One region of the Kytococcus sp. Marseille-QA3725 genome, then DNA from elsewhere that is predicted to be linked to it. Evidence: predicted binding sites of a transcription regulator. Region 1 holds the regulator's gene; the other holds the start of a gene.
The links. Region 1 encodes HrcA, which represses chaperone genes, less so after heat shock. Its sites were predicted from a motif close to TTNGCACTCGNNNNNNNCGAGTGCNAA; they were not measured.
Positions count from the first base shown of each region.

Region 2: the regulator HrcA is predicted to act here: its motif matches at 2,464-2,490, upstream of groES (co-chaperone GroES).

Region 1 is NZ_JBUCLA010000001.1:1,024,164-1,034,852, forward strand. It holds gene ACY8FT_RS04665 (16S rRNA (uracil(1498)-N(3))-methyltransferase) at 1-130, opposite strand, end outside; gene dnaJ (molecular chaperone DnaJ) at 130-1,263, opposite strand; gene hrcA (heat-inducible transcriptional repressor HrcA) at 1,343-2,368, opposite strand; gene ACY8FT_RS04680 (DUF3097 domain-containing protein) at 2,511-3,392, shown strand; gene ACY8FT_RS04685 (DUF4870 domain-containing protein) at 3,636-4,013, shown strand; gene ACY8FT_RS04690 (HNH endonuclease signature motif containing protein) at 4,287-5,684, opposite strand; gene hemW (radical SAM family heme chaperone HemW) at 5,836-7,068, opposite strand; gene trmB (tRNA (guanosine(46)-N7)-methyltransferase TrmB) at 7,072-8,013, opposite strand; gene lepA (translation elongation factor 4) at 8,010-9,875, opposite strand; gene ACY8FT_RS04710 (hypothetical protein) at 10,283-10,689, shown strand, end outside.
Region 2 is NZ_JBUCLA010000001.1:1,463,470-1,474,158, reverse strand. It holds gene ACY8FT_RS06760 (THUMP-like domain-containing protein) at 1-1,039, opposite strand, end outside; gene ACY8FT_RS06755 (phospholipase D-like domain-containing protein) at 1,205-2,437, shown strand; gene groES (co-chaperone GroES) at 2,651-2,947, shown strand; gene groL (chaperonin GroEL) at 3,059-4,675, shown strand; gene ACY8FT_RS06740 (RNA-binding S4 domain-containing protein) at 4,771-5,001, shown strand; gene ACY8FT_RS06735 (WhiB family transcriptional regulator) at 5,044-5,337, opposite strand; gene guaB (IMP dehydrogenase) at 5,488-6,984, shown strand; gene ACY8FT_RS06725 (GuaB3 family IMP dehydrogenase-related protein) at 7,056-8,177, shown strand; gene ACY8FT_RS06720 (YncE family protein) at 8,296-9,690, shown strand; gene ACY8FT_RS06715 (SURF1 family protein) at 9,687-10,466, shown strand; gene ACY8FT_RS06710 (DUF3817 domain-containing protein) at 10,498-10,689, shown strand, end outside.

The DNA.
Region 1 (10,689 bases):
CGACGAGCACCTCCTCGTCCACGCCGATGCGCTGCACCGTCGCGGCGTGGTGCCCCTCGTCGCCGGCCAGGGTGAACGACTCCCCCGGGGCGGCGAGGTCACCCTCGGCCAGGAAGAGCGGCAGCGTCATCAGCGCCCCGTGAAGGCGTCGCGCAGGCGGTCGAAGAACCCGCCGCCGTGCTGCTCCATGGAGGTGATGGTGCCGGTGGCCTGCTCCTCGCCGCGGATCCGGGCGAGCTCGCGCAGGAGCTCCTTCTGCCGACCGTCGAGGCGGGTGGGCGTCACGACGTTCGCGTGCACGTGCAGGTCGCCCCGCCCGTCACGGCGCAGGTGCCCGACACCCAGGCCGTTCAGCGTGAACGCCGTCCCGTGCTGCGTGCCCGCGGGGATCTCGACCTGCTCGGTGCCGTCGAAGGTCTCCACCGTCGCCGTGGTGCCCAGCGCCGCGGCCATCATCGGCAGCTCCACCGAGCAGTGCAGGTCGTCGCCCTCCCGGGTGAAGGTGTCGTCGCCCACCACGTTGAGCTCGACGTAGAGGCTGCCGGCGGGTCCGCCACCGGGACCGACCTCGCCCTGACCGGCCAGCTGGATGCGCGTTCCGGTGTCCACGCCGGCGGGCACCTTGACCTTCAGGGTGCGGCGCTCGCGCACGCGGCCGTCGCCGTGGCAGTTGGTGCAGGGGTCGATGATGACCTCGCCGGTGGCCTGGCAGGCACCGCACGGGCGGGTGGTCATCACCTGGCCGAGGAAGGAGCGCTGCACCTGCTGCACGTGGCCCTGGCCGTGGCAGACGTCGCACGTGCGGGTGCCGGTGCCCGGGGCCGTGCCGTCGCCCTCGCAGACCGAGCAGCGCACCGCGGTCTCGACGGTGAGGTCCTCGGTGTTGCCGAACACCGCCGTGCGCAGCGGGACGTCCAGGCGCACGAGGGCGTCCTGCCCGGGCTGCTGGCGCGAGCGCGGGCCCGCGGCGCCGCCCTGGCCACCGAAGAAGGCATCCATGATGTCGCTGAACGTGAAGGCACCGCCGGCACCACCGCCGAAGCCGGCCGTCGGGTCGGCGTAGGGGTCGGAGCCGCGGTCGTAGGCGGCGCGCTTCTGGGCGTCGCCCAGCACGTCGTAGGCCTGGCCGACCTGCTTGAACTCATCCTCCTTGCCGGGGGCGACGTCCGGGTGCAGCTGACGGGCCTTCCTGCGGTAAGCCCGCTTGATCTCCTCCGCGGTCGCGTCGCGGGAAACACCGAGGGTCTCGTAGTAGTCGTTCATGCGCTCTCCGCGCCGGCGGGGCCGGCGGCTGCGGGTCGGGGGTGGCTGTCGGGGTGGTGCTCGGGTCGGCCGGCGGGGCTCACCGGTGCTCCAGCACCTGGGAGAGGTATGCGGCCACGGCCCGCACGGCCCCCATGGTGCCGGGGTAGTCCATCCGGGTCGGGCCCAGGACCCCGAGGGATCCCACGCCGTCCTGACCGTACGTGCTGCTGACCACCGAGGTGGTCTGCAGTCCGCTGTGGTCGTTCTCGGTCCCGATGGAGACCGCGACCCCGGGCCGGGCACCGCCGGCGAGGTCGCCCGGGTCCGCGGACTGCAACAACCGCAGCAGCACCACGTGTTCCTCCAGGGCCGAGATCACGTCCTCCAGCGAGGCGCCGAAGTCCGTGGTGTGGCGCACGAGGCTGGAGGTCCCGGCCAAGGCGAGACGTTCCTCACGCTCCCCGGCGAGCGTGCCGGTCACCACCTCGGCCACCGCGGCCAGGGCGAGGTCCTCCGGGAAGCGACGGGTCACCTCGGAGAGGGCGCTGCGGGCCGAGGAGAAGGGCTGCCCCGCGGCGGCGCCGTTGACGCGGTCGCGGACCACGCGCAGGTCCTCCGAGGCGGTCGCCTCGGGCAGGTCGACCAAGCGCTGCTCGACCCGTCCGCTGTCGGTGATGATCACCACCATCGTGCGCGAGCCGACCGGCACCAGCTCGACGTGCTGCAGCGTGGACCGGGTGAGCGAGGGGTACTGCACCACGGCCACCTGGTGCGTCAGGGCGGCCAGCAGGCGCACCGTGCGCTCGACCACGTCGTCGAGGTCCATCGGGTCGGCCAGGAAGTCGCGGATGGCGCGTCGTTCGGCCGGGGACAGGCGCCGGAGCTGCTCGATGCCGTCGACGAAGCGTCGGTAGCCGGCGTCAGTCGGCACGCGGCCGGCGGAGGTGTGGGGGGCCTGGATCAGCCCCTCGGCCTCCAGCATCGCCATGTCGTTGCGGATGGTGGCGGCCGAGACGCCCAGTCCGTGGCCCTCCAGGACGCTGCGGGAGCCGACCGGCTCGGAGGTGCGCACGTGGTCCTCCACGATGGCGCGCAGCACCTGCATGCGGCGTTCACCGGACATCGGTCTCCTCCTGACGGGTCCGTCGTGCGTGGTCTCGTGGGGCGTCGCGAGCTGCCGCCACGGCCCACCGACTCTGGCACTCGCACACGCCAAGTGCCAGTCTACGCGTCATCGCTCGCTGCCCGCCGTACCCTGTGCGGCCATGGACAGGTACGGGACCGACGTGTTGGCCGGGGACTGGAAGCGGCCTCGCCGCGGACGCAGCCAGGAGGTGGAGGCGACCCCGGGGACCGTGGTCGAGGACGTGGCCACCGGCTGGGTGGGTGCCGTGGTATCGGTGGAGAAGGCCGGCGGGCAGCACGTGGTGCACCTGGAGGACGCGCGGGGACGCACCAAGGGGTTCCCCATGGGTCCTGGCTTCTGGGTGGACGGCAAGCCGGTAACGCTGGTGGCGCCGAAGCGCGCGGCATCCCCCCGGCCCGCGGGACGCGTGGCGCCGGGGCGGACGGCGAGCGGCAGCAAGGCGGTCGCCGACGCGCCGGCGCGCGTGGCCGTCGGGTCCCGCATCTTCGTCGAGGGCCGTCACGACGCCGAGCTGGTCGAGAAGGTGTGGGGCGACGACCTGCGCGTCGAGGGCGTCGTCGTCGAGATGCTCGACGGCGTGGACGACCTGCGCGGCGTCATCGAGGAGTTCCGGCCCACCGCCGACCGGCGCATGGGGGTGCTCGTCGACCACCTCGTGCCGGGCACCAAGGAGTCGCGCGTCGTCGAGGAGGCACGGCGGACCCCGCGCTACGCCCGGCACGTGAAGATCGTGGGGCACCCCTACGTCGACGTCTGGCAGTCGGTGCGGCCGCAGCGGCTGGGGTGGACGCATTGGCCGGTCATCCCGAAGGGGACCTCCTGGAAGCACGGCATCCTCGCCGAGCTCGGGTGGCCCCACGAGAACCAGGCCGACGTGGCCCGGGGCTGGAAGCGGATCCTCGCGACCGTCGAGGACTACACGGACCTCGAGCCCGAGCTGCTGGGGAGGGTCGAGGAGCTCATCGACTTCGTCACCGTCGGGGACGTCCCGCTGGGCTGACACCGGGCCGGAGTGCGCCGTCCACAGGTCCGCCCGTGGGCGCACGCACGGTGCGGACCACATGGGCACACTGACGACATGACCACCACACCTCCCCCGCCCGGCCCCGGGCACGGTACCCAGTCCTGGAACCCCACCACCGACAGTCCCCGGAGTCCCGAGGTGCCCTGGCCGGGTGGCGAAGACCGCCACACCGGCCCGGGCCACCAGCACGGAACCGGCCCGAGCCCGCAGACGGGTCACATGAATCGGACCGGCGCCGACAGCAACGACAAGCTCGTCGCCATGTTCTGCCACCTCTCGGGCATCATCGCCACCGTGCTGACGGGTGGTTGGCTCCCCTTCCTGGGCCCGCTGATCGTGTGGGCTGTGTACCAGGACAAGGACCCGTTCGTACGACGTGCCGCCGCGGGCTCGTTCAACTTCCACGTCGTGGCGACGATCGCCTTCTGGTCGGCGTGGATCATCACACTCATCACCTTCGGGCTCGCCCTGCCCCTGACGCTGCTCGCGTTCCTGGTGTTCACGGTGCTGTACCTGTGGTGGACCATCAGCGCGACGATCAAGGCCTCCCGGGGCGAGCCGTACGAGTACCCGATCGAGCTGAAGATCCTCACCTGATCCCGCGCCTCCCACGGCGGCCGTCCACGACGGTCAAGGGCAGTCCACGGCGACCGTCCACGAGGACCCACACCGGTGCCCGGCAGACCACCACTGCCGGGCACCGGTGCGCCCAGGCGCCGGTATGTCGGGGCCCCGGCACGTCCAGGTCCCGGTGCGTCAGGGCAGCGGTTCACACCCCAGCACGCCAGCGGCTACCGGCGCCCCACACCCACGCCTCCCCTCCGCCCTCCCGTGCCCCGGCCCCACACACACGTTCCCCGCCCTCTCCGTTCACAGCTCCCGGTAGTCGAACGGGTCGGTCGTGTACGTCCGCCCGAGGAGGGAGGTCCACTCGATCGCACTGTCCGACTGGACGGACGCCACCCACTGCCGCTTCGTCTTGCGCGCGTGTCCTCGGCGCGAGAGGCACTGCAGGTTGTCCGGTGTGGTGGTGCCACCGTCGTCGAAGGGCACGACATGGTCGATCTCGCACCGGTCGGCCTCCGTACCGGAACCGGGGTCACGGGCCAGTCCGTCCCGCGCCCTGACGAAGCGCGCCACCGACGACGTCGGCCGGTACTCGTGCGGCGAGACGGTGAGGGCATGACCCGACACCGGGTCGGCCACGAGCCGTCGCCAGACGGACCCCTCCCGCACCGCCACCGCGCGGACGTGCTCCGGATCGAGGTGTCCGAAACCCGGGACCCAGCCGAGAGGTGCGCCCGCAGATGGCTTTGTCGGCAGTGACGCGACCTCGCCCTCCCCCGTACCGGCGACCAGCACGTCCAGGCCGACCACGACGGTGCACCGCGCGGGAGGGAGCACCGGATCGCCGACGACGGGCAGGGGCCACCAGTCCGCGGACACCACTCCACAGGAGGTGCAGACGGGCGGCTGACTCGATGCCCCTTGGGTGACCGCACCGGGCAGCTGCCCCACGAGGAGCAGGTCCAGCAGCAGGTCAGAGCGCAACTGGCCCAGCGTGCGCTCGTCCCCGGCGGCCTTCGCACGACGAGATGCGGCGTCGAGCCGTCCCCAGGCAGCGGCCACCCTCGTGGTCTCACCGCTCACGGTCAGCTCAGCCGTTCCGTCCTCTCCGGGCGCTGTCCACGCACCCCGAAGCACCAACGTCTCCTCCCGCTTGCGTCGCGCTGCCTGCGGATCGGCTGCCTCCGCCTGTCGCACTCGTCGGCGCAACGCCGTCCGGAACGCGGGTGACGAACGCGGCTGGCCGTCCCGCCCGCGCGTCATCACGCCCTCCCCGATGCCGACGGCCACGTCCGTTCCCAGGTGCCCCGTCGCGCTGCTCCAGTCCAGGACGCGCGACAGCGAGGCCCGCCCCTCGCGGAGGGCTTCCAGCGCACACCCGACGCCCCCGGGGCCACTGGCCACGAGCCCCACCAACCGCCGGGACTCACCGCTGGCCGCGACGAACTCGTCCACCGTCGCCGCCAGGGCATCCGCCTCCCGACAGGCCACATCCTCTCCTTCGTCGTGCAGCCGCTCCAGGGCCGCTGCCACCTCCCGGTGGACCTCCACCAGCGCCTCCACGAGCGCGGCCTCTGCACGACGCATGGCGTGCACGGCCACCAGGGTCCCGTCCAGCGCCTGCTCGCCCCGGGTCTCCGCACCCCGCCGGATGTCGCCACTCCAGAGGCCACCGCCTCGTGGCTCCCGTTCGATCCGCACCGTCTCCCCCTCCCTCCAGCCCACAGGACCCGTCGGAGTCATCCAGTCCGACACCTCCTCGAACTGATGTACTCAGATTACGGGTTCCCACCGACAACCTCGGCCCCTGACCGATTCGCTGTGGACGGGCCCGGGCCAGGCCGGGTTCAGCTCACAGGCCGAGCAGCGAGAAGGTCACTCGATCGGCCAGCAGACGCCCCCGTCGCGTCAGCACCAGCCGCGACTCCCGGATCACCGGGGCCCCCTCCACGAGACCGTCGGCGATGAGGCCGGCCACGGCAGCCCTCCCCGCCTCCGGCACGGCGGCCAGCGGCAGTCCCTCGCGCCGGCGGATGCCGAGCATCACGCGTTCCTCGGTGACCTGCTCCTGCGTCAGCACCTCCCGTGCTGCCGCCGGCGACCCCTCGGCCAGACGCTGGGCCCAGGCCCTCGGGTGCTTGACGTTCCAGAAGCGTGTGCCGCCGACGTGGCTGTGGGCCCCCGGCCCGACGCCCCACCAGTGCCCGCCGTCCCAGTAGTGCTCGTTGTGCCGGCACCGACCGCGCTCGGTGCGCGCCCAGTTCGACAGCTCGTACCAGGCGTAGCCCGCCGCGGCCAGCAGGTCGTCGGCCAGCTCGTACTTGTCCGCCTGGTCGTCCTCGCTCGGCACCGGCAGCTCACCCCGCACCACGCGCCGATGCAGCGCCGTTCCCTCCTCGATGGTGAGGGCATAGGCCGAGACGTGGTCCGGGCGCAGGGCCAACGCGGACTCGATGCTGGTGCGCCAGTCCTCGAGCGACTCCCCCGGTGTGCCGTGGATGAGGTCCACCGAGACCGCCAGGTCAGCCGACTGCGCCGCACGCACGGCCCGCTCGACGTTCGCGGGGTCGTGGGTCCGGTCCAGGGTGGCCAGCACGTGAGGCACCGCGGACTGCATGCCCACCGACATCCGCGTGAATCCCGCAGCGGCCAACCGATCTGCGAAGGACTCGTCGACCTGGTCGGGGTTCGCCTCGGTGGTCACCTCCCAGTCAGGGGTCACCTCGAAGCGCTCCCGGACAACACCCAGCGCCCGCCCCAGGTCGTCCGCGCCCAGCAGCGAGGGCGTTCCCCCGCCGATGAACACGGTGTCCACCACCGGCAGCGGGCCGCCGTCCGCCGTGAGGACCGCGCGAGTCAGGTCCAGCTCGGCGGCCACCCCGTCGACCCAGGTGGCCAGGGAGGCTCCCGTGGCATCCCCCAATTCGGTGAGCGTGTAGGTGTTGAAGTCGCAGTAGCCGCAGCGCACCGAGCAGTACGGCACGTGCAGGTAGAGCGAGAAGGTGCCCTGCCGCATGGACGCGAGGGAGGCGTCGGGCAGACGTCCGTCGCGGGGTGCGGGGTCGCCGTCGGGGAGCTGGGGCACGCCTCAGACCCGCCGGCCGACCACGTCCCGCACGACGCGCTCCACCCCGAGCCCCTTGCGCTCGAACCGCGTGACCGGACGCTCCTCGAAGCGCGGGGCGAACCCGCCCCGGTGGGCGCCGGACGGGTCCTCCGCGGCCGCCCGCTCACCGACGTACGGGTTCTCCAGCGCCTCGCAGGCCTCGACGACGTCCCGCATCCACCAGGCGTAGTCGGCCCAGTCGGTGGCCAGCCGCCACACGCCGCCGGGCTCCAGCGCCCGGGCGACGTCGTCGGCCAGCGCGGTGCTCACCAGCCGGCGCTTGTGGTGCTTGGCCTTCGGCCACGGGTCGGGGAAGAAGGTCCAGACCTCGGTCAGCGAACCGGGCTGGAACATCGTCGCGAACGCCCGCGCGGCGTCGACCTCCATGACGCGCACGTTCTCCAGCCCGGCGTGCGCCAGCTGGCTGACGATCTGCGCGGCCCCGGGGTGCCACACCTCGATGGCAACGTGGTCCATCTCCGGGTGGGCCGCCGCGTGGGCCGCCACCGCGTCGCCGGACCCGGCACCTATCTCGACCACCAGAGGCGCCCGGCGCCTGAACACGGCCTCGGCGTCGAAGCGGAACCCCGGGTCCACGGAGAGCGGCTCGGTCGTGCGCGGCGGCTCCACCACCAGTCGGTCGGCGTGCTTCTCCCAGGCCTGCGCGTGGCGCGGATCGGGCCGCTCACCACGCACGACGTAGGAGCGGGTCACCCGCTTGAGCCGCCCGTCGGGCAGCCGCTCGGCGTCACCTCGCGAGACGCCCGCGTGCTCCAGCGCGGCACCGGCCGGCGCAGCGGCCCCCTTGCGGGGCGCGCCCTCGGGCCGGACGCCTCCGCCCACCGCGTCGCGACCGGTGGGCTCGTCGCCGGTTGCCTGCTCGCCCCCCGACGGCGCGTCGGAACCCTGCGCCCCGGAGCTCACTTGGCGTCCTTGCCCTTCTCGCCGTCCTGGCTCAGCGCGGCGATGAAGGCCTCCTGCGGCACCTCGACGGTGCCGACCATCTTCATGCGCTTCTTGCCCTCCTTCTGCTTCTCCAGCAGCTTGCGCTTGCGGCTGATGTCACCGCCGTAGCACTTGGAGAGCACGTCCTTGCGGATGGCGCGGATCGTCTCGCGGGCGATGATGCGCGAGCCCACCGCGGCCTGGATCGGCACCTCGAACTGCTGGCGCGGGATGAGCTCCTTGAGCTTGCCGGCCATCTCCACCCCGTAGGCGTAGGCCTTGTCCTTGTGCACGATCGAGCTGAACGCGTCCACCTGGTCGCCCTGCAGCAGGATGTCGACCTTCACCAGCTCGGCCTCCTGGTAGCCGGCCTCGGAGTACTCGAAGGAGGCGTAGCCCTTGGTCCGGGACTTCAGGTTGTCGAAGAAGTCGAACACGATCTCCGCCAGCGGGAGCGTGTAGCGCATCTCCACCCGCTCCTCGGACAGGTAGTCCATGCCACCGAGCGTGCCGCGGCGCGACTGGCACAGCTCCATGACCGAGCCGATGAACTCACTCGGGGTCAGGATCGTCGCCTTCACGACCGGCTCGGTGATGCTGTGCACCTTGCCCTCGGGGAACTCGCTCGGGTTGGTGACCACCACCTCGGTACCGTCCTCCATCGTGACCGTGTAGATCACATTGGGCATCGTGGAGATGAGGTCCAGGTTGTTCTCGCGCTCCAGGCGCTCCCGGACGATCTCCAGGTGAAGCATGCCCAGGAAGCCCACGCGGAAGCCGAAGCCCAGGGCCGCGGAGGTCTCCGGCTCGTAGACCAGGGCCGCGTCGTTGAGCTTGAGCTTGTCCAGCGCCTCGCGCAGCGTCGGGTAGTCCGAGCCGTCGATCGGGTACAGGCCGGAGTAGACCATCGGGCTGGGGTCCTTGTAGCCGCCGATGGGGTCGTTCGCCGGTTCCCGCTGGCTGGTGACCGTGTCACCGACCTTGGACTGCCGGACGTCCTTCACCCCGGTGATGAGGTACCCGGTCTCCCCCACGCCCAGGCCCTTGGTCGGCTTCGGCTCGGGCGAGATGACGCCCAGCTCCAGCAGCTCGTGCGTCGCACCGGTGGACATCATCTGGATCTTCTCGCGCGCGTTGAGCATGCCGTCCACCACGCGGACGTAGGTGACGACGCCGCGGTAGGTGTCGTAGACGGAGTCGAAGATCATGGCGCGGGCCGGCGCGTCGGCCTCACCCACCGGCGGCGGGATCATCGCCACGACGTGGTCGAGCAGCTCCGCGACGCCCTCGCCGGTCTTGCCGGAGACCTTCAGCACGTCCTCGGGCTCGCAGCCGATGAGGCCCGCGATCTCCTCGGCGTACTTCTCCGGCTGCGCGGCCGGCAGGTCGATCTTGTTGAGCACCGGGATGATCGTGAGCTCGTTCTCCATGGCCAGGTACAGGTTGGCCAGCGTCTGCGCCTCGATGCCCTGCGCCGCGTCCACCAGCAGGATCGCGCCCTCGCAGGCGGCCAGCGACCGGGACACCTCGTAGGTGAAGTCGACGTGCCCGGGGGTGTCGATCATGTTGAGGACGAAGGTCTCCTGGTCCTTGCCCTCACCCAGCGCCCAGGGCATGCGCACGGCCTGGGACTTGATCGTGATGCCGCGCTCCCGCTCGATGTCCATGCGGTCCAGGTACTGGTCCCGCATGTTGCGTGGCTGCACCACCTCGGTGATCTGCAGCATCCGGTCGGCCAGCGTCGACTTGCCGTGGTCGATGTGGGCGATGATGCAGAAGTTGCGGATCTGCGACGGCGGGGTGGCGGCCGGCTGCAGGGCGGTGTGTGCGACGGGGGACACGGGGCGAGACACCTCGGGGTCGACGGACGGAAGCAGTCGGGGTCCGGGCCGGCCGGCCGGGAGGCCGGGCGGCACACTGGTCGACCCCTATCGGGGCAGTCTTTCATGGTTCACGCCGTCGCCCGGTCGCAGCCTCCGCGAGCCGTCGCTAGCGTGGGGACATGGCTTGGCAGCAGATCGCAGGAAGAATCGGACGCATCGTCACCCGCCGGCTCGTCACCCGAGGGGTGCGCTATGGCATGAACGAGGCACAGCGCCGCAAGGGAAGGGACTCCGGAGGCCAGCAACCCCCAGCCGGCGACACCCGCCGCTGAACGGCACCCTCCTCCTCCCGCAGGATCCCGCCCCGCCCGGATGGCGCGGGAGGATGACCCCGGGCCGGCTCCCGGCGGGAGAGGCTTCCCACCATGAGCTGGCCCGACCACTCCCCTGCCGCCCCCTCCCCGCTCCTGGCCACCGCGTTGGCCGAGCTGGGCAGGGGGCGGCTGCATCGTCCGGGCGCCTTCGCGGAGCCGACGCGACGCTGGCTGGGACGCCAGCGCACCGCGCGCACCGTCGCCGTGGTCCTGGTCCTCCTGGGTCTCGCGGCCGTGGTCCTCGGTGTCGCGCTGCACCAGCACGGCGCATGGGGCCTCGCCGCACTGGCGGGCGTCCCGCTGGTCCTGGTGGGCACGGCCGGCGTGGGCCTGACGACACTCGTCCTGCGGGGCTGGCGCAGTCGCGTCCGGTCCGAGCACCTACCGGTACTCCTCGACGCCCGTGGGGTGATGCTGCGGGGCATCGGCCCGATCCCGTGGTCCGAGCTCCAGCCCCC
Region 2 (10,689 bases), 440 kb from region 1:
GCCGGTCCGCGGTCAGCCACCCGACCCCGGGCCCGGTCTCGGCCGCCCCGTCGTGGGCCAACAGGCCCACCAGCCCGGCCTGGGCGAGGGCGGGGTCCGGCTCCCACAGGTGCGTGCCCAGGTCGTCCTCGCTCGTCAGCACCGGGTGGGCGGGGGCCCCGACCGGTCCCTCGGTGAGGGCGGAGGAGTCCGCCTGCGCCAGCACGGTCCCGTCCGCGGCGAGCCGGGTGGCGCTGCGCGTCCCCGAGGTACCCACCCCCACCCAGAGCACGGCCTCGACGAGGTCGCCGTCGTGGCTGACCCACTGCGCGTCCGCCCCGGGCGGGATGTCGGCGTGCCGCCACCCCGGGCCGACCTTGCACCCGGTGAGCGCGGCCCGACTCGCCAGCTCCAGAACGAGGTCCAGGCTCGGGCGCAGCTGGCCGGGTCCGCTGACCCGTCGGGCGCGCCCGTGGGCGTCCGCCACGCCGGTGCGGCGCGCGGGGTCGAACCAGAGCCCCCAGTCGCCGGGGTCGATGCCCTCCGGCGGCCGCAGCGTGGCGTCGGCCTCGGCCTGCACGACCTCCACTCCCGCCGGGCGCAGGTTGTGCGCGGCGGCGGCCGCCGTCACCGCGTCGGCCTCGACGGCCGTGACCGCCCCGACCGCCTCGGCGATGGCGTGGCTGTCGGCCCCCAGCCCGCACCCCACGTCGGTGACGTGCCCGATGCCGGCGCTCGCGAAGCGCTCGGCGTGAAGCCGGGCCACCTGCCAGCGGGTGGCCTGCTCCAGGCCCGCACGGGTGAGGAGCAGGGAGTCCGCCCGGTCGCCGAACTTCGCGCCCCCCGCCGCGCGGAGCTCGGCCTGGGAGAGCGCGGCCGCGGCCCGACGCGGCCCCACCCCGGCGGCGCGCAGTCGGGCGGCCGCCTGCAGGTCGTCGGCACCGGCGCCGGTCACCTCGTCCACCAGGGCGTCGAGCGCGGGGTCCGTGCCGGGGGCCACCGAGTGCAGCACCCCGGCGTCGTCGAGGGCGTCCTCGTCGAACGTTGGGGTGTCGGTCACGGTGGGTCCTCTCCTCGGCTGGGCCGTCTCGCACCCGGCGGTCCCGGGTGCGGTGGCGGGCGGGTGGCCCAGTCTCGCACCGGCGCCGGGCCCGCCCCCGCTGCTCCCTAGAATGGCGCCCTGCCGCGCGGCAGGGCGGTCATCCGGTCGGGACGAGGAGGGGTCTTGCCACATCGCACAGTGGGTCGGGCACTGCTGTGGGCGACGGGGGTGCAGGCAGCGGCCCAGGCGGCGGCGGTCACCGGGCTGGTGGTCAGCAACCGCCGGCGTCGACGCCGCACGCCGCCGGTCCGCTCGTTCCCGACCGTGGAGCCGGTCGACACCGCGACAGGCCGCAGCACCATCACCACCTACACCTTCGGCCAGGACGTCTACCGGGACATGCTCGAGGCCATCGAGTCGGCCCGCGAGGAGATCCTGTTCGAGTCCTTCATCCTCAAGGACGACGCCGTGGGCCGGCGCTTCAAGGAGGCGCTCGTCGCGGCCTCCGAGCGCGGTGTCGCGGTGTACGTCATCTTCGACGGCCTCGCCAACCTGGTCGTCTCCCGGGAGTTCAAGCGCTGGCCCGAGGGGGTGCACAAGCTGGAGTTCCCGGTGCTGCGCCCGCAGGTGCTGCTGGGCCCGCGCCACTGGGGGCGCGACCACCGCAAGATCCTCGTCGTGGACGAGGAGGTCGGCTTCGTCGGCGGGTACAACATCGGCGAGCAGTACGCGACGCAGTGGCGTGACACGCACGTGCGGGTGACCGGGTCGACCACGCTGGAGCTCGCCGACGTCTTCGTGGACTTCTGGAACCGCTACCGGCGCCCGGACCAGCCGGTGCTCGCCGACGTCCTGGGGCGTGAGTGGGGGCAGCCGGTGCAGGCCTTCCGCAACGTGCCCTCCAAGCTGCTCTTCCCGATCCGGGGCATGTACCTGGAGGCGATCGACCGGGCCGCGGAGTCGGTGTGGATCACGCAGGCCTACTTCATCCCGGACCCGGAGATCCTCGAGGACCTGCTCAGGGCCCGGCGCCGCGGGGTGGACATCAAGGTGATCCTGCCCGAGCGGTCCAACCACGTGGTCGCGGACTGGGTGGCGCGCTACTACTTCGAGAAGCTGCTCGAGGGCGGGGTCGAGCTCTGGCTCTACCAGCACGCGATGGTGCACGCGAAGACCGCCGTGATCGACGGCCGGTGGGCCACCGTCGGCACCACGAACATCGACCGCCTGTCGCTCACCGGCAACTACGAGGTGAACCTCGAGATCGTCGACGAGGGCCAGGCGCGCCACATGCAGGAGGTGTTCGAGCACGACCTCACGAACTGCCGCCGGCTGACGCTCGAGGAGTGGCGCAGCCGCGCCTGGTGGGCCCGTGGCATCGAGCGCCTGCTGCAGCCCCTGCAGCCCCTCCTCTGAGACCGTCCCCGCACCTCCGCACGCCTCTGGCACTCGAGTTGACCGAGTGCCAGAGGCGTGCCTAGATTTGGCGCTGGCACTCAGCGCCGCCGGGTGCCAGCTGCCGGGACCACCGCGACGGGCCCGGGAGTCGCACACCCGCCGGCGCCGACTCGAAGAACTCATCGCGTGCACCGGGGTCACCGGTGCCGCTCCCAGAGAGAGGAAGGTCCCATGGCCACCATCAAGCCCCTCGAGGACCGCATCGTCGTCAAGGCCGTCGACGCCCAGCAGACCACCGCCTCCGGCCTGGTCATCCCCGACACCGCCCAGGAGAAGCCGCAGGAGGGCGAGGTCATCGCCGTCGGCCCCGGCCGCTTCAACGAGGACGGTGACGAGCGCGTGCCGATGGACATCTCCGTCGGCGACCGCGTCATCTACTCCAAGTACGGCGGCACCGAGGTGAAGTACGACGGTCAGGAGGTGCTCATCCTGGGCGCCCGCGACGTGCTGGCCATCATCGAGCGCTGAGCGCACGAGGCGCCGGGAGAACCGGCACCGCCCCGCGAGCCACGCCCGGAGCCCTGAGGGCGGGGCGTGGCTCGCGTCGTACCCCCTGACTCACTGCAAGGAGGGCCTTCCATGGCCAAGATGCTCGAATTCAACGACGACGCCCGCAAGGCGCTGGAGCGCGGCGTCAACCAGCTCGCCGACACCGTCAAGGTCACCCTCGGCCCCAAGGGCCGCAACGTCGTGGTGCAGCGCGCCTACGGCCAGCCGATCATCACCAACGACGGCGTCACCATCGCCCGTGAGGTCGAGCTCGAGGACTCCTACGAGAACCTCGGCGCCCAGCTGGTCAAGGAGGTCGCCTCCAAGACCAACGACGTCGCTGGTGACGGCACCACCACCGCGACCGTGCTCGCCCAGGCGATGGTTCGCGAGGGCCTGCGCAACGTCGCCGCCGGCGCCAGCCCGGCCGGCGTGAAGCGCGGCATGGAGAAGGCGGTCGAGGCCGTCGACTCCCACCTGGTCAACGCGGCCCGCCCGGTCGAGGGCAAGGAGGAGATCGCCAAGGTCGCCGCCCTCTCGGCCCAGAACCCCGAGGTCGGCGAGCTGCTGTCCGACGCCTTCGACAAGGTCGGCAAGGACGGCGTCATCACCGTCGAGGAGTCCTCCACCACCGAGCTGACCCTCGACTACACCGAGGGCATGCAGTTCGACAAGGGCTACCTGTCCCCGTACTTCGTCACCGACAGCGAGCGGATGGAGGCCGTCCACGAGGACGCGCTGATCCTCATCCACGGCGGCAAGATCTCGAACATCGCCGACCTCATGCCGCTGCTGGAGAAGGTCGTCGAGACCGGCAAGCCGCTGGTCATCATCGCCGAGGACGTCGAGGGCGAGGCCCTGTCGACCCTCGTGGTCAACACCGTGCGCGGCAGCCTGAAGGTCGCCGCCGTGAAGGCCCCGGGCTTCGGTGACCGCCGCAAGGCGATGCTGCAGGACATCGCGATCCTGACCGGCGCGGAGGTCATCTCCGAGGAGGTCGGCCTCAAGCTGACCTCCGCCGGCGTGGAGTCCCTGGGCTCGGCCCGCCGCATCCAGATCACCAAGGACGCGACCACCATCATCGACGGCCGTGGCGACGCCTCGGCGGTCGAGGAGCGCGTGGCCCAGATCCGCAAGGAGATCGAGAACACCGACTCCGACTGGGACCGCGAGAAGCTGCAGGAGCGCCTGGCCAAGCTGGCCGGCGGCGTGTGCGTCATCAAGGTCGGTGCGCACACCGAGACCGAGCTGACCGAGAAGCAGCACCGCGTCGAGGACGCCGTCGCCGCCACCCGTGCGGCCATCGAGGAGGGCATCGTCGCCGGCGGTGGCACCGCCCTGACGCAGGCCGCCGCCGCGCTGGAGGAGCTCCTGGGCTCCACCTCCGGCGACGAGGCCGTGGGCGTGCGCACCGTGCAGGCCGCTCTCAACCAGCCGCTGCGCTGGATCGCCGAGAACGCGGGCCTCGAGGGCCACGTCGCCGCGGCGAAGGTGGCCGAGGAGAAGGCCGGTCACGGCCTGGACGCCGCCACCGGCGAGTACGTCGACATGGTGGCCGCCGGCATCATCGACCCGGTGAAGGTGACCCGCTCCGCGCTGCGGAACGCGACCTCCATCGCCGCGCTGGTGCTCACCACCGACACCCTGGTGGTGGACAAGCCGGTCGAGAAGAAGGACGAGAACGAGGGCCACGGCCACAGCCACTGAGGCCGTCCCACCCGTGCGGCGGGGTCGGGTTCCTGCGGGGGCCCGGCCCCGCCGTCGTCGTGCCGGGCGCGGGTGCGATGGGGGAGACTGGGGGCATGAGCCAGTCACCCGAGCCCCTGCGCGTGTCCATCTCCGACGACTTCATCACGCTCGGGCAGGTGCTCAAGCTGGCCAACGTCGTCGACGACGGCGCCATCGCCCGTGAGGTGATCCAGGCCGGTGACGTGTCGGTCGACGGCGAGACCTGCACGCAGCGGGGACGCAAGCTGCGCCCCGGGCAGGTGGTGGGCACCCCGGTGGGGGAGATCCTCGTCGAGCGCTCCTGACCGGGGCCACGGGGGAGGGCGCGGCATGGCCGCGCCACCGGCTCAGGCCGTCCGCGGCGCCTCCCGGCGTGCGATGAGCTGCTCGCGCTCGGACTCCGAGAGCCCACCCCACACCCCGTAGGGCTCACGGGCGGCCAGGGCTTGCTCACGGCACGGGTCGATGACGGGGCAACGGGCGCAGACGAGCTTGGCCTTCTCCTCCCGCCGGCGGCGGCGCTCTCCCCGCTCCCCCTCGGGGTGGAAGAACTCCTCCGGGTCGGTGGTCCGACACAGGCCCTCGAACTGCCAGTCCCAGAGATCGGCGACGGGGCCGGGTTGGCGTGCAGTGCTGTCCATGGGTTACCTCAGACGTGCGAGACGGGTTCGTGTCGGTCTGCCGGACGACATTTCGTGGTCCGACTCGTATTTCCTACCCCGATGATGGACATCTCATGCACTTGAGTCGAGTGATCCCTGCCACAGCGTGCAGGTCGCTAAACTTCTCCCATGGAGAACCCGGACACTTTCGCGCCCATCGGACTCACCTACGACGACGTCCTGCTCCTCCCCGGCGAGAGTGACGTGATCCCCAGCGAGGTGACCACCACCACGCGCATCAGCAAGCGGATCGAGGTCGCGATCCCGATGCTCTCGGCCGCCATGGACACCGTCACCGAGGCCCGCATGGCCATCGCCATGGCCCGCCAGGGGGGCATCGGCATCCTCCACCGCAACCTCTCCATCGCCGACCAGGCCGCCCAGGTGGACCGCGTCAAGCGCTCCGAGAACGGCATGATCAGCGACCCGGTGACCACCACCGTCGACGCGACCCTCGGTGAGGTCGACGAGACCTGTGGTCGCTTCCGCGTCTCCGGCCTCCCGGTCGTCGACGAGGGCGGCCGTCTGGTCGGCATCATCACCAACCGCGACCTGCGCTTCGAGACCGACATGGAGCGCACGGTGGGCGAGGTCATGACGCGCACGCCGCTGGTCACCGCGCCGGTCGGCGTGGACAAGCACGAGGCGCTGGCCAAGCTCGCCGAGCACAAGATCGAGAAGCTCCCCCTGGTGGACGACGACGGCGTGCTCCGGGGCCTGTTCACGGTGAAGGACTTCACCAAGACCGAGCAGTACCCGTTGGCGACCAAGGACGACGCGGGTCGTCTCCGCGTCGGCGCGGCGGTCGGTTTCTGGGGTGACTCCTGGGAGCGGGCCATGGCCCTGGTCGACGCCGGGGTGGACCTGCTGGTGGTGGACACCGCCCACGGCCACTCCCGCGGCGTGTGCGACATGGTCGCCCGCCTGAAGGCCGAGCCGTCGGCCGCGCACGTGGACATCATGGCCGGCAACGTGGCCACCCGCGAGGGTGCGCAGGCCCTGGTCGACGCCGGGGTGGACGCCATCAAGGTGGGTGTGGGCCCCGGCTCCATCTGCACCACCCGCGTGGTGGCCGGCGTGGGCGTCCCGCAGATCACCGCCATCCACGAGGCCGCGAAGGCCGCCGGCCCCGCCGGGGTCCCCCTCATCGGCGACGGCGGCCTCCAGTACTCCGGCGACATCGCCAAGGCCCTGGTGGCCGGGGCGGACGCCGTCATGGTGGGTTCGCTGCTGGCCGGCTGCGAGGAGTCCCCCGGCGAGATGGTCTTCATCAACGGCAAGCAGTTCAAGAGCTACCGCGGCATGGGCTCGCTGGGTGCCATGCAGTCGCGCGGCCGCGGGGTCTCCTACTCCAAGGACCGCTACTTCCAGGGCGACGTCTCCGAGGACGACAAGGTGATCCCCGAGGGCATCGAGGGCAAGGTCGCCTACCGCGGCCCGCTCTCCGCGGTGGTCTACCAGCTCGTCGGCGGTCTGCGGCAGTCGATGTTCTACGTCGGCGCCCGCACCCTGTCGGAGGTGAAGGAGAACGGCCGCTTCGTGCGCATCACCACCGCCGGGCTCATCGAGTCCCACCCGCACGACGTGCAGATGGTCATGGAGGCCCCCAACTACACCGGCCGCTGACCCGCACCGCCGGGCCTCGCGGGGGTCCCGACCGGTCTTCCGGTCGGGACCCCCGCCGGTAGGGTGGCGGTGTGAACGAGATCGAGATCGGCCGTGGCAAGCGGGCGCGTCGCGCCTACTCCTTCGAGGACGTGGCGGTGCTCCCGAACCGTCGCACCCGGGACCCCGAGGAGGTGTCCACCTCCTGGCAGATCGATGCCTACCACTTCGACCTGCCCGTGATGGCGGCGCCGATGGACTCGGTGATGTCGCCGAGCACGGCCATCGAGTTCGGTCGGCTGGGCGGTCTGCCGGTGCTCGACCTCGAGGGTCTGTGGACCCGCCACGACGAGCCGGAGGAGCTGCTGCGCCGCATCGCGAAGGCCGACCCGGCCGAGGCGCGGGCGACCCTGCGTGAGGCCTACTCCGCCCCCATCCGGCCCGAGCTCATCACCGCGCGCCTGCAGCAGCTGCGCGAGGCCGGTGTGACCGTCGCCGGTGCGCTCTCGCCGCAGAACACGCAGCAGTACTGGCGTGACGTCGTGGAGGCCGGGGTGGACCTCTTCGTCATCCGTGGCACCACGGTCTCGGCCGAGCACGTCTCCAGCCAGGCCGAGCCGCTGAACCTCAAGCGCTTCATCTACGAGCTCGACGTGCCGGTGATCGTCGGTGGAGCGGGCTCGTACACCGCCGCGCTGCACCTGATGCGCACCGGGGCCGCCGGCGTGCTGGTGGGCTTCGGCGGCGGCGCGGCGCACACCACCCGCCTGACGCTCGGCATCCACGCGCCGATGGCGACCGCGGTCGCCGACGTGGCCGCCGCGCGCCGCGACTATATGGACGAGTCCGGTGGCCGGTACGTGCACGTCATCGCCGACGGCTCGATGGGGCGCTCGGGGGACGTCGTGAAGGCCGTCGCCTGCGGTGCCGACGCGGTCATGCTCGGCGCTGCCCTGGCCCGTGCGGACGAGGCCCCCGGCAGCGGCTTCCACTGGGGCGCCGAGGCGTGGCACGAGAAGCTGCCGCGCGGCGAGCGCGTCGAGGTGGGCACGGTCGGCTCGATGGAGCAGATCCTCACCGGTCCCGGCGACACCGCCGACGGCACGACGAACATCGTCGGCGCCCTGCGGCGCGCGATGGCGACCACCGGCTACTCCGACCTCAAGGAGTTCCAGCGCGTCGAGGTCGTCCTCGCGCCCTACCAGGGCGCCTGAGCCCTTCCCTCCGACGACGCGGGCCCCGGGTATCATCGGGGCCTGCGTCGTGTGCGGCGCCGACCGGGCGGGGGAGCCATCGCGGACCACCGCCACACCCGCGACCGTGGGAGATCCCGTGAGTACCACCTCTTTCGTCCACCCTTCCCGGGCGCGCGCTGGTGCCGCCCTGTTCCTGACGTCGGCCCTGGCCCTGTCGGCCTGCTCCGGCGGCGAGGAGGGCGGTGACGCGCCCGAGCAGGAGAGCACCGCCTCCGCGTCGGCCGGGGAGTCCTCGTCGGCCGACGCGTCGGGTGGGGCCACGGAGTCCGGCGAGGGGGAGTCCGGCGACGCGGAGGCCACGACCGGGTCCGGGAGCGGCGAGTCGGGCGACGGGGCGAGCGGGAGCGAGTCCCCGGCCTCCGGGGGGTCCTCCGACGACGGTTCCGAGAAGGCGTCGGCCCCCCTGGAGCCGTCGGACCCCGAGAAGCCGGCCAACGAGACCTTCCTGCGCCAGGTGGACACCATCAAGGGCGACATCCGGCCCAAGTCCGTGGTCTCCAACGACCGCGGCAAGGTCATCGCGAACAACATGATGTACCAGCACACGATGACGGTGTACGACGCCGAGAGCCACGACCTGGTGCACACCATCAGCGACGAGGTGGACCTCGACGACTTCGACACCGAGGGCAGCGGCACCGTGCAGGGCGCCCCGGTGGAGGCCGCGTTCACGCAGGACGGGAAGACGGCCTACGTGACCAACTACCAGATGTACGGTCCGGGCTTCAGCCCGCACGGTGGCGACCTGTGCGAGAAGGGCGAGGTCACCGACAAGGGCTACATCTACGAGGTCGACGTCGAGTCGGGTGAGGTGAAGGACGCCTTCGCCGCCGGGGCCGTGCCCAAGTACGCGGCCATCAGCCCGGACGAGAAGACGATGCTCGTCTCCAACTGGTGCGACTACAACCTGTCGGTCATCGACCTCGAGTCGGGCGACGAGACCGGGCGCATCGAGCTGGGCCGCTGGGCCCGCGGCATCGACTTCGCCCCCGACGGGACGGCCTTCGCCACCGCCATGGGCACCTCGAACGTCTACAGGATCGAGCCCGGGGCCAAGAAGGCCGAGGTGTTCGCGACGCCCGGCGAGCGCATCCGCCACGTCGTGGTCTCGCCGGACGGCAAGTACCTGTACGTGGTCGCCTCCGGTGCCTACAAGCAGTACGAGACCAGCCGCATCAGCAAGCTCGACGCCAGGACCGGCAAGGTGCTCGGCGAGGTGCACACCGGCAACGAGCCGCGCTCCATGGACATCTCCGGCGACGGCACCGCGCTGTACGTCGTGAACTACTACAGCGACTCCATGAGCAAGATCGACACCGAGACGATGGAGGAGATCCAGGAGGTGCCGGCCGGTCACCACCCCATCGGCATCACCTACGACGACGCCACGCACAAGGTGTGGATGGCCAACTACGTGGGCTCTATCCAGGTGTTCGACGACACGGCGGAGAGTCCCGGGTCCGACGAGTGACCCACAGCCCCCACGCGCGCGCCTGGCGGTACTTCCGGTCCACCCCCCGGTGGTGGGTCCTCGCCGCGGTGGTGGTGGGGCTCGTGGTGCTCTTCTGGCGCCTCGGGCTGTGGCAGCTCCACAACGCCACCGAGGACGGACAGCAGAAGGCCCTCGAGGAGGCTCGCTCCCGTCAGCCGGCGCCGCTCGAGAAGGTGCTGCCGGTCGGGGAGTCCTTCCCGGCGGCCGAGCGGGGCCGCACCGTCACCACCAGTGGGTCGTTCACCGGCGAGCAGTTCCTGGTGCCCGAGCGTCGGCTGGGTGACCGGACCGGGTCGTGGGTCATCTCTCGCTTCGAGACCACGGACGGCGCGAGCCTGGCAGTCCTGCGCGGCTTCCTGCCGGGGGAGGTGCCGGAGCACGCACCGCCGCTGCCCGACGGGGCGGACGAGCGGCTCGACCTGACCGGGGCGCTGGACGCTGGCGAGGAGCCCTCGTCCACCCGGGGCGGGAGCGACGAGGTGCACGGCTCGGTGGACCTCGCGTGGCTGGCCAACACCTGGCCGCCGCCGGTGCACAACGGCTTCGTCTTCGCGCAGGAGGCGACCGTCGGCGGCAGCGCGGTCGACCTGACGACCGGTGGGCTGCAGGACGTGCCGCCGCCCCCGCCGGAGTCGGCCGGGCTGGACTGGCAGAACGCCGGGTACGCGCTGCAGTGGTGGCTCTTCGCGGGCTTCGGCGTGTGGGTCGCGGTGCGCATGCTCTACGACGAGTCCAAGCGGGCAGAGGTAGCCTGAGGGACCGATTTCCCCCACCAGGAGAGTCACCGTGGTCGACCCCGTCATGCGTCCGCAAAGTGCCGACGACCCCACCATCCGCACCAAGCTGAAGGTCTGGCAGGTCCTGGCGTTCGTGGAGTCGTTCGCCCTGCTGGTGCTGATCGGCGTGATGGTGGCCAAGTACGGCTTCGACCTGCCGCGCTACAGCGAGCTGTGGTCGCCCATCCACGGGTTCATCTTC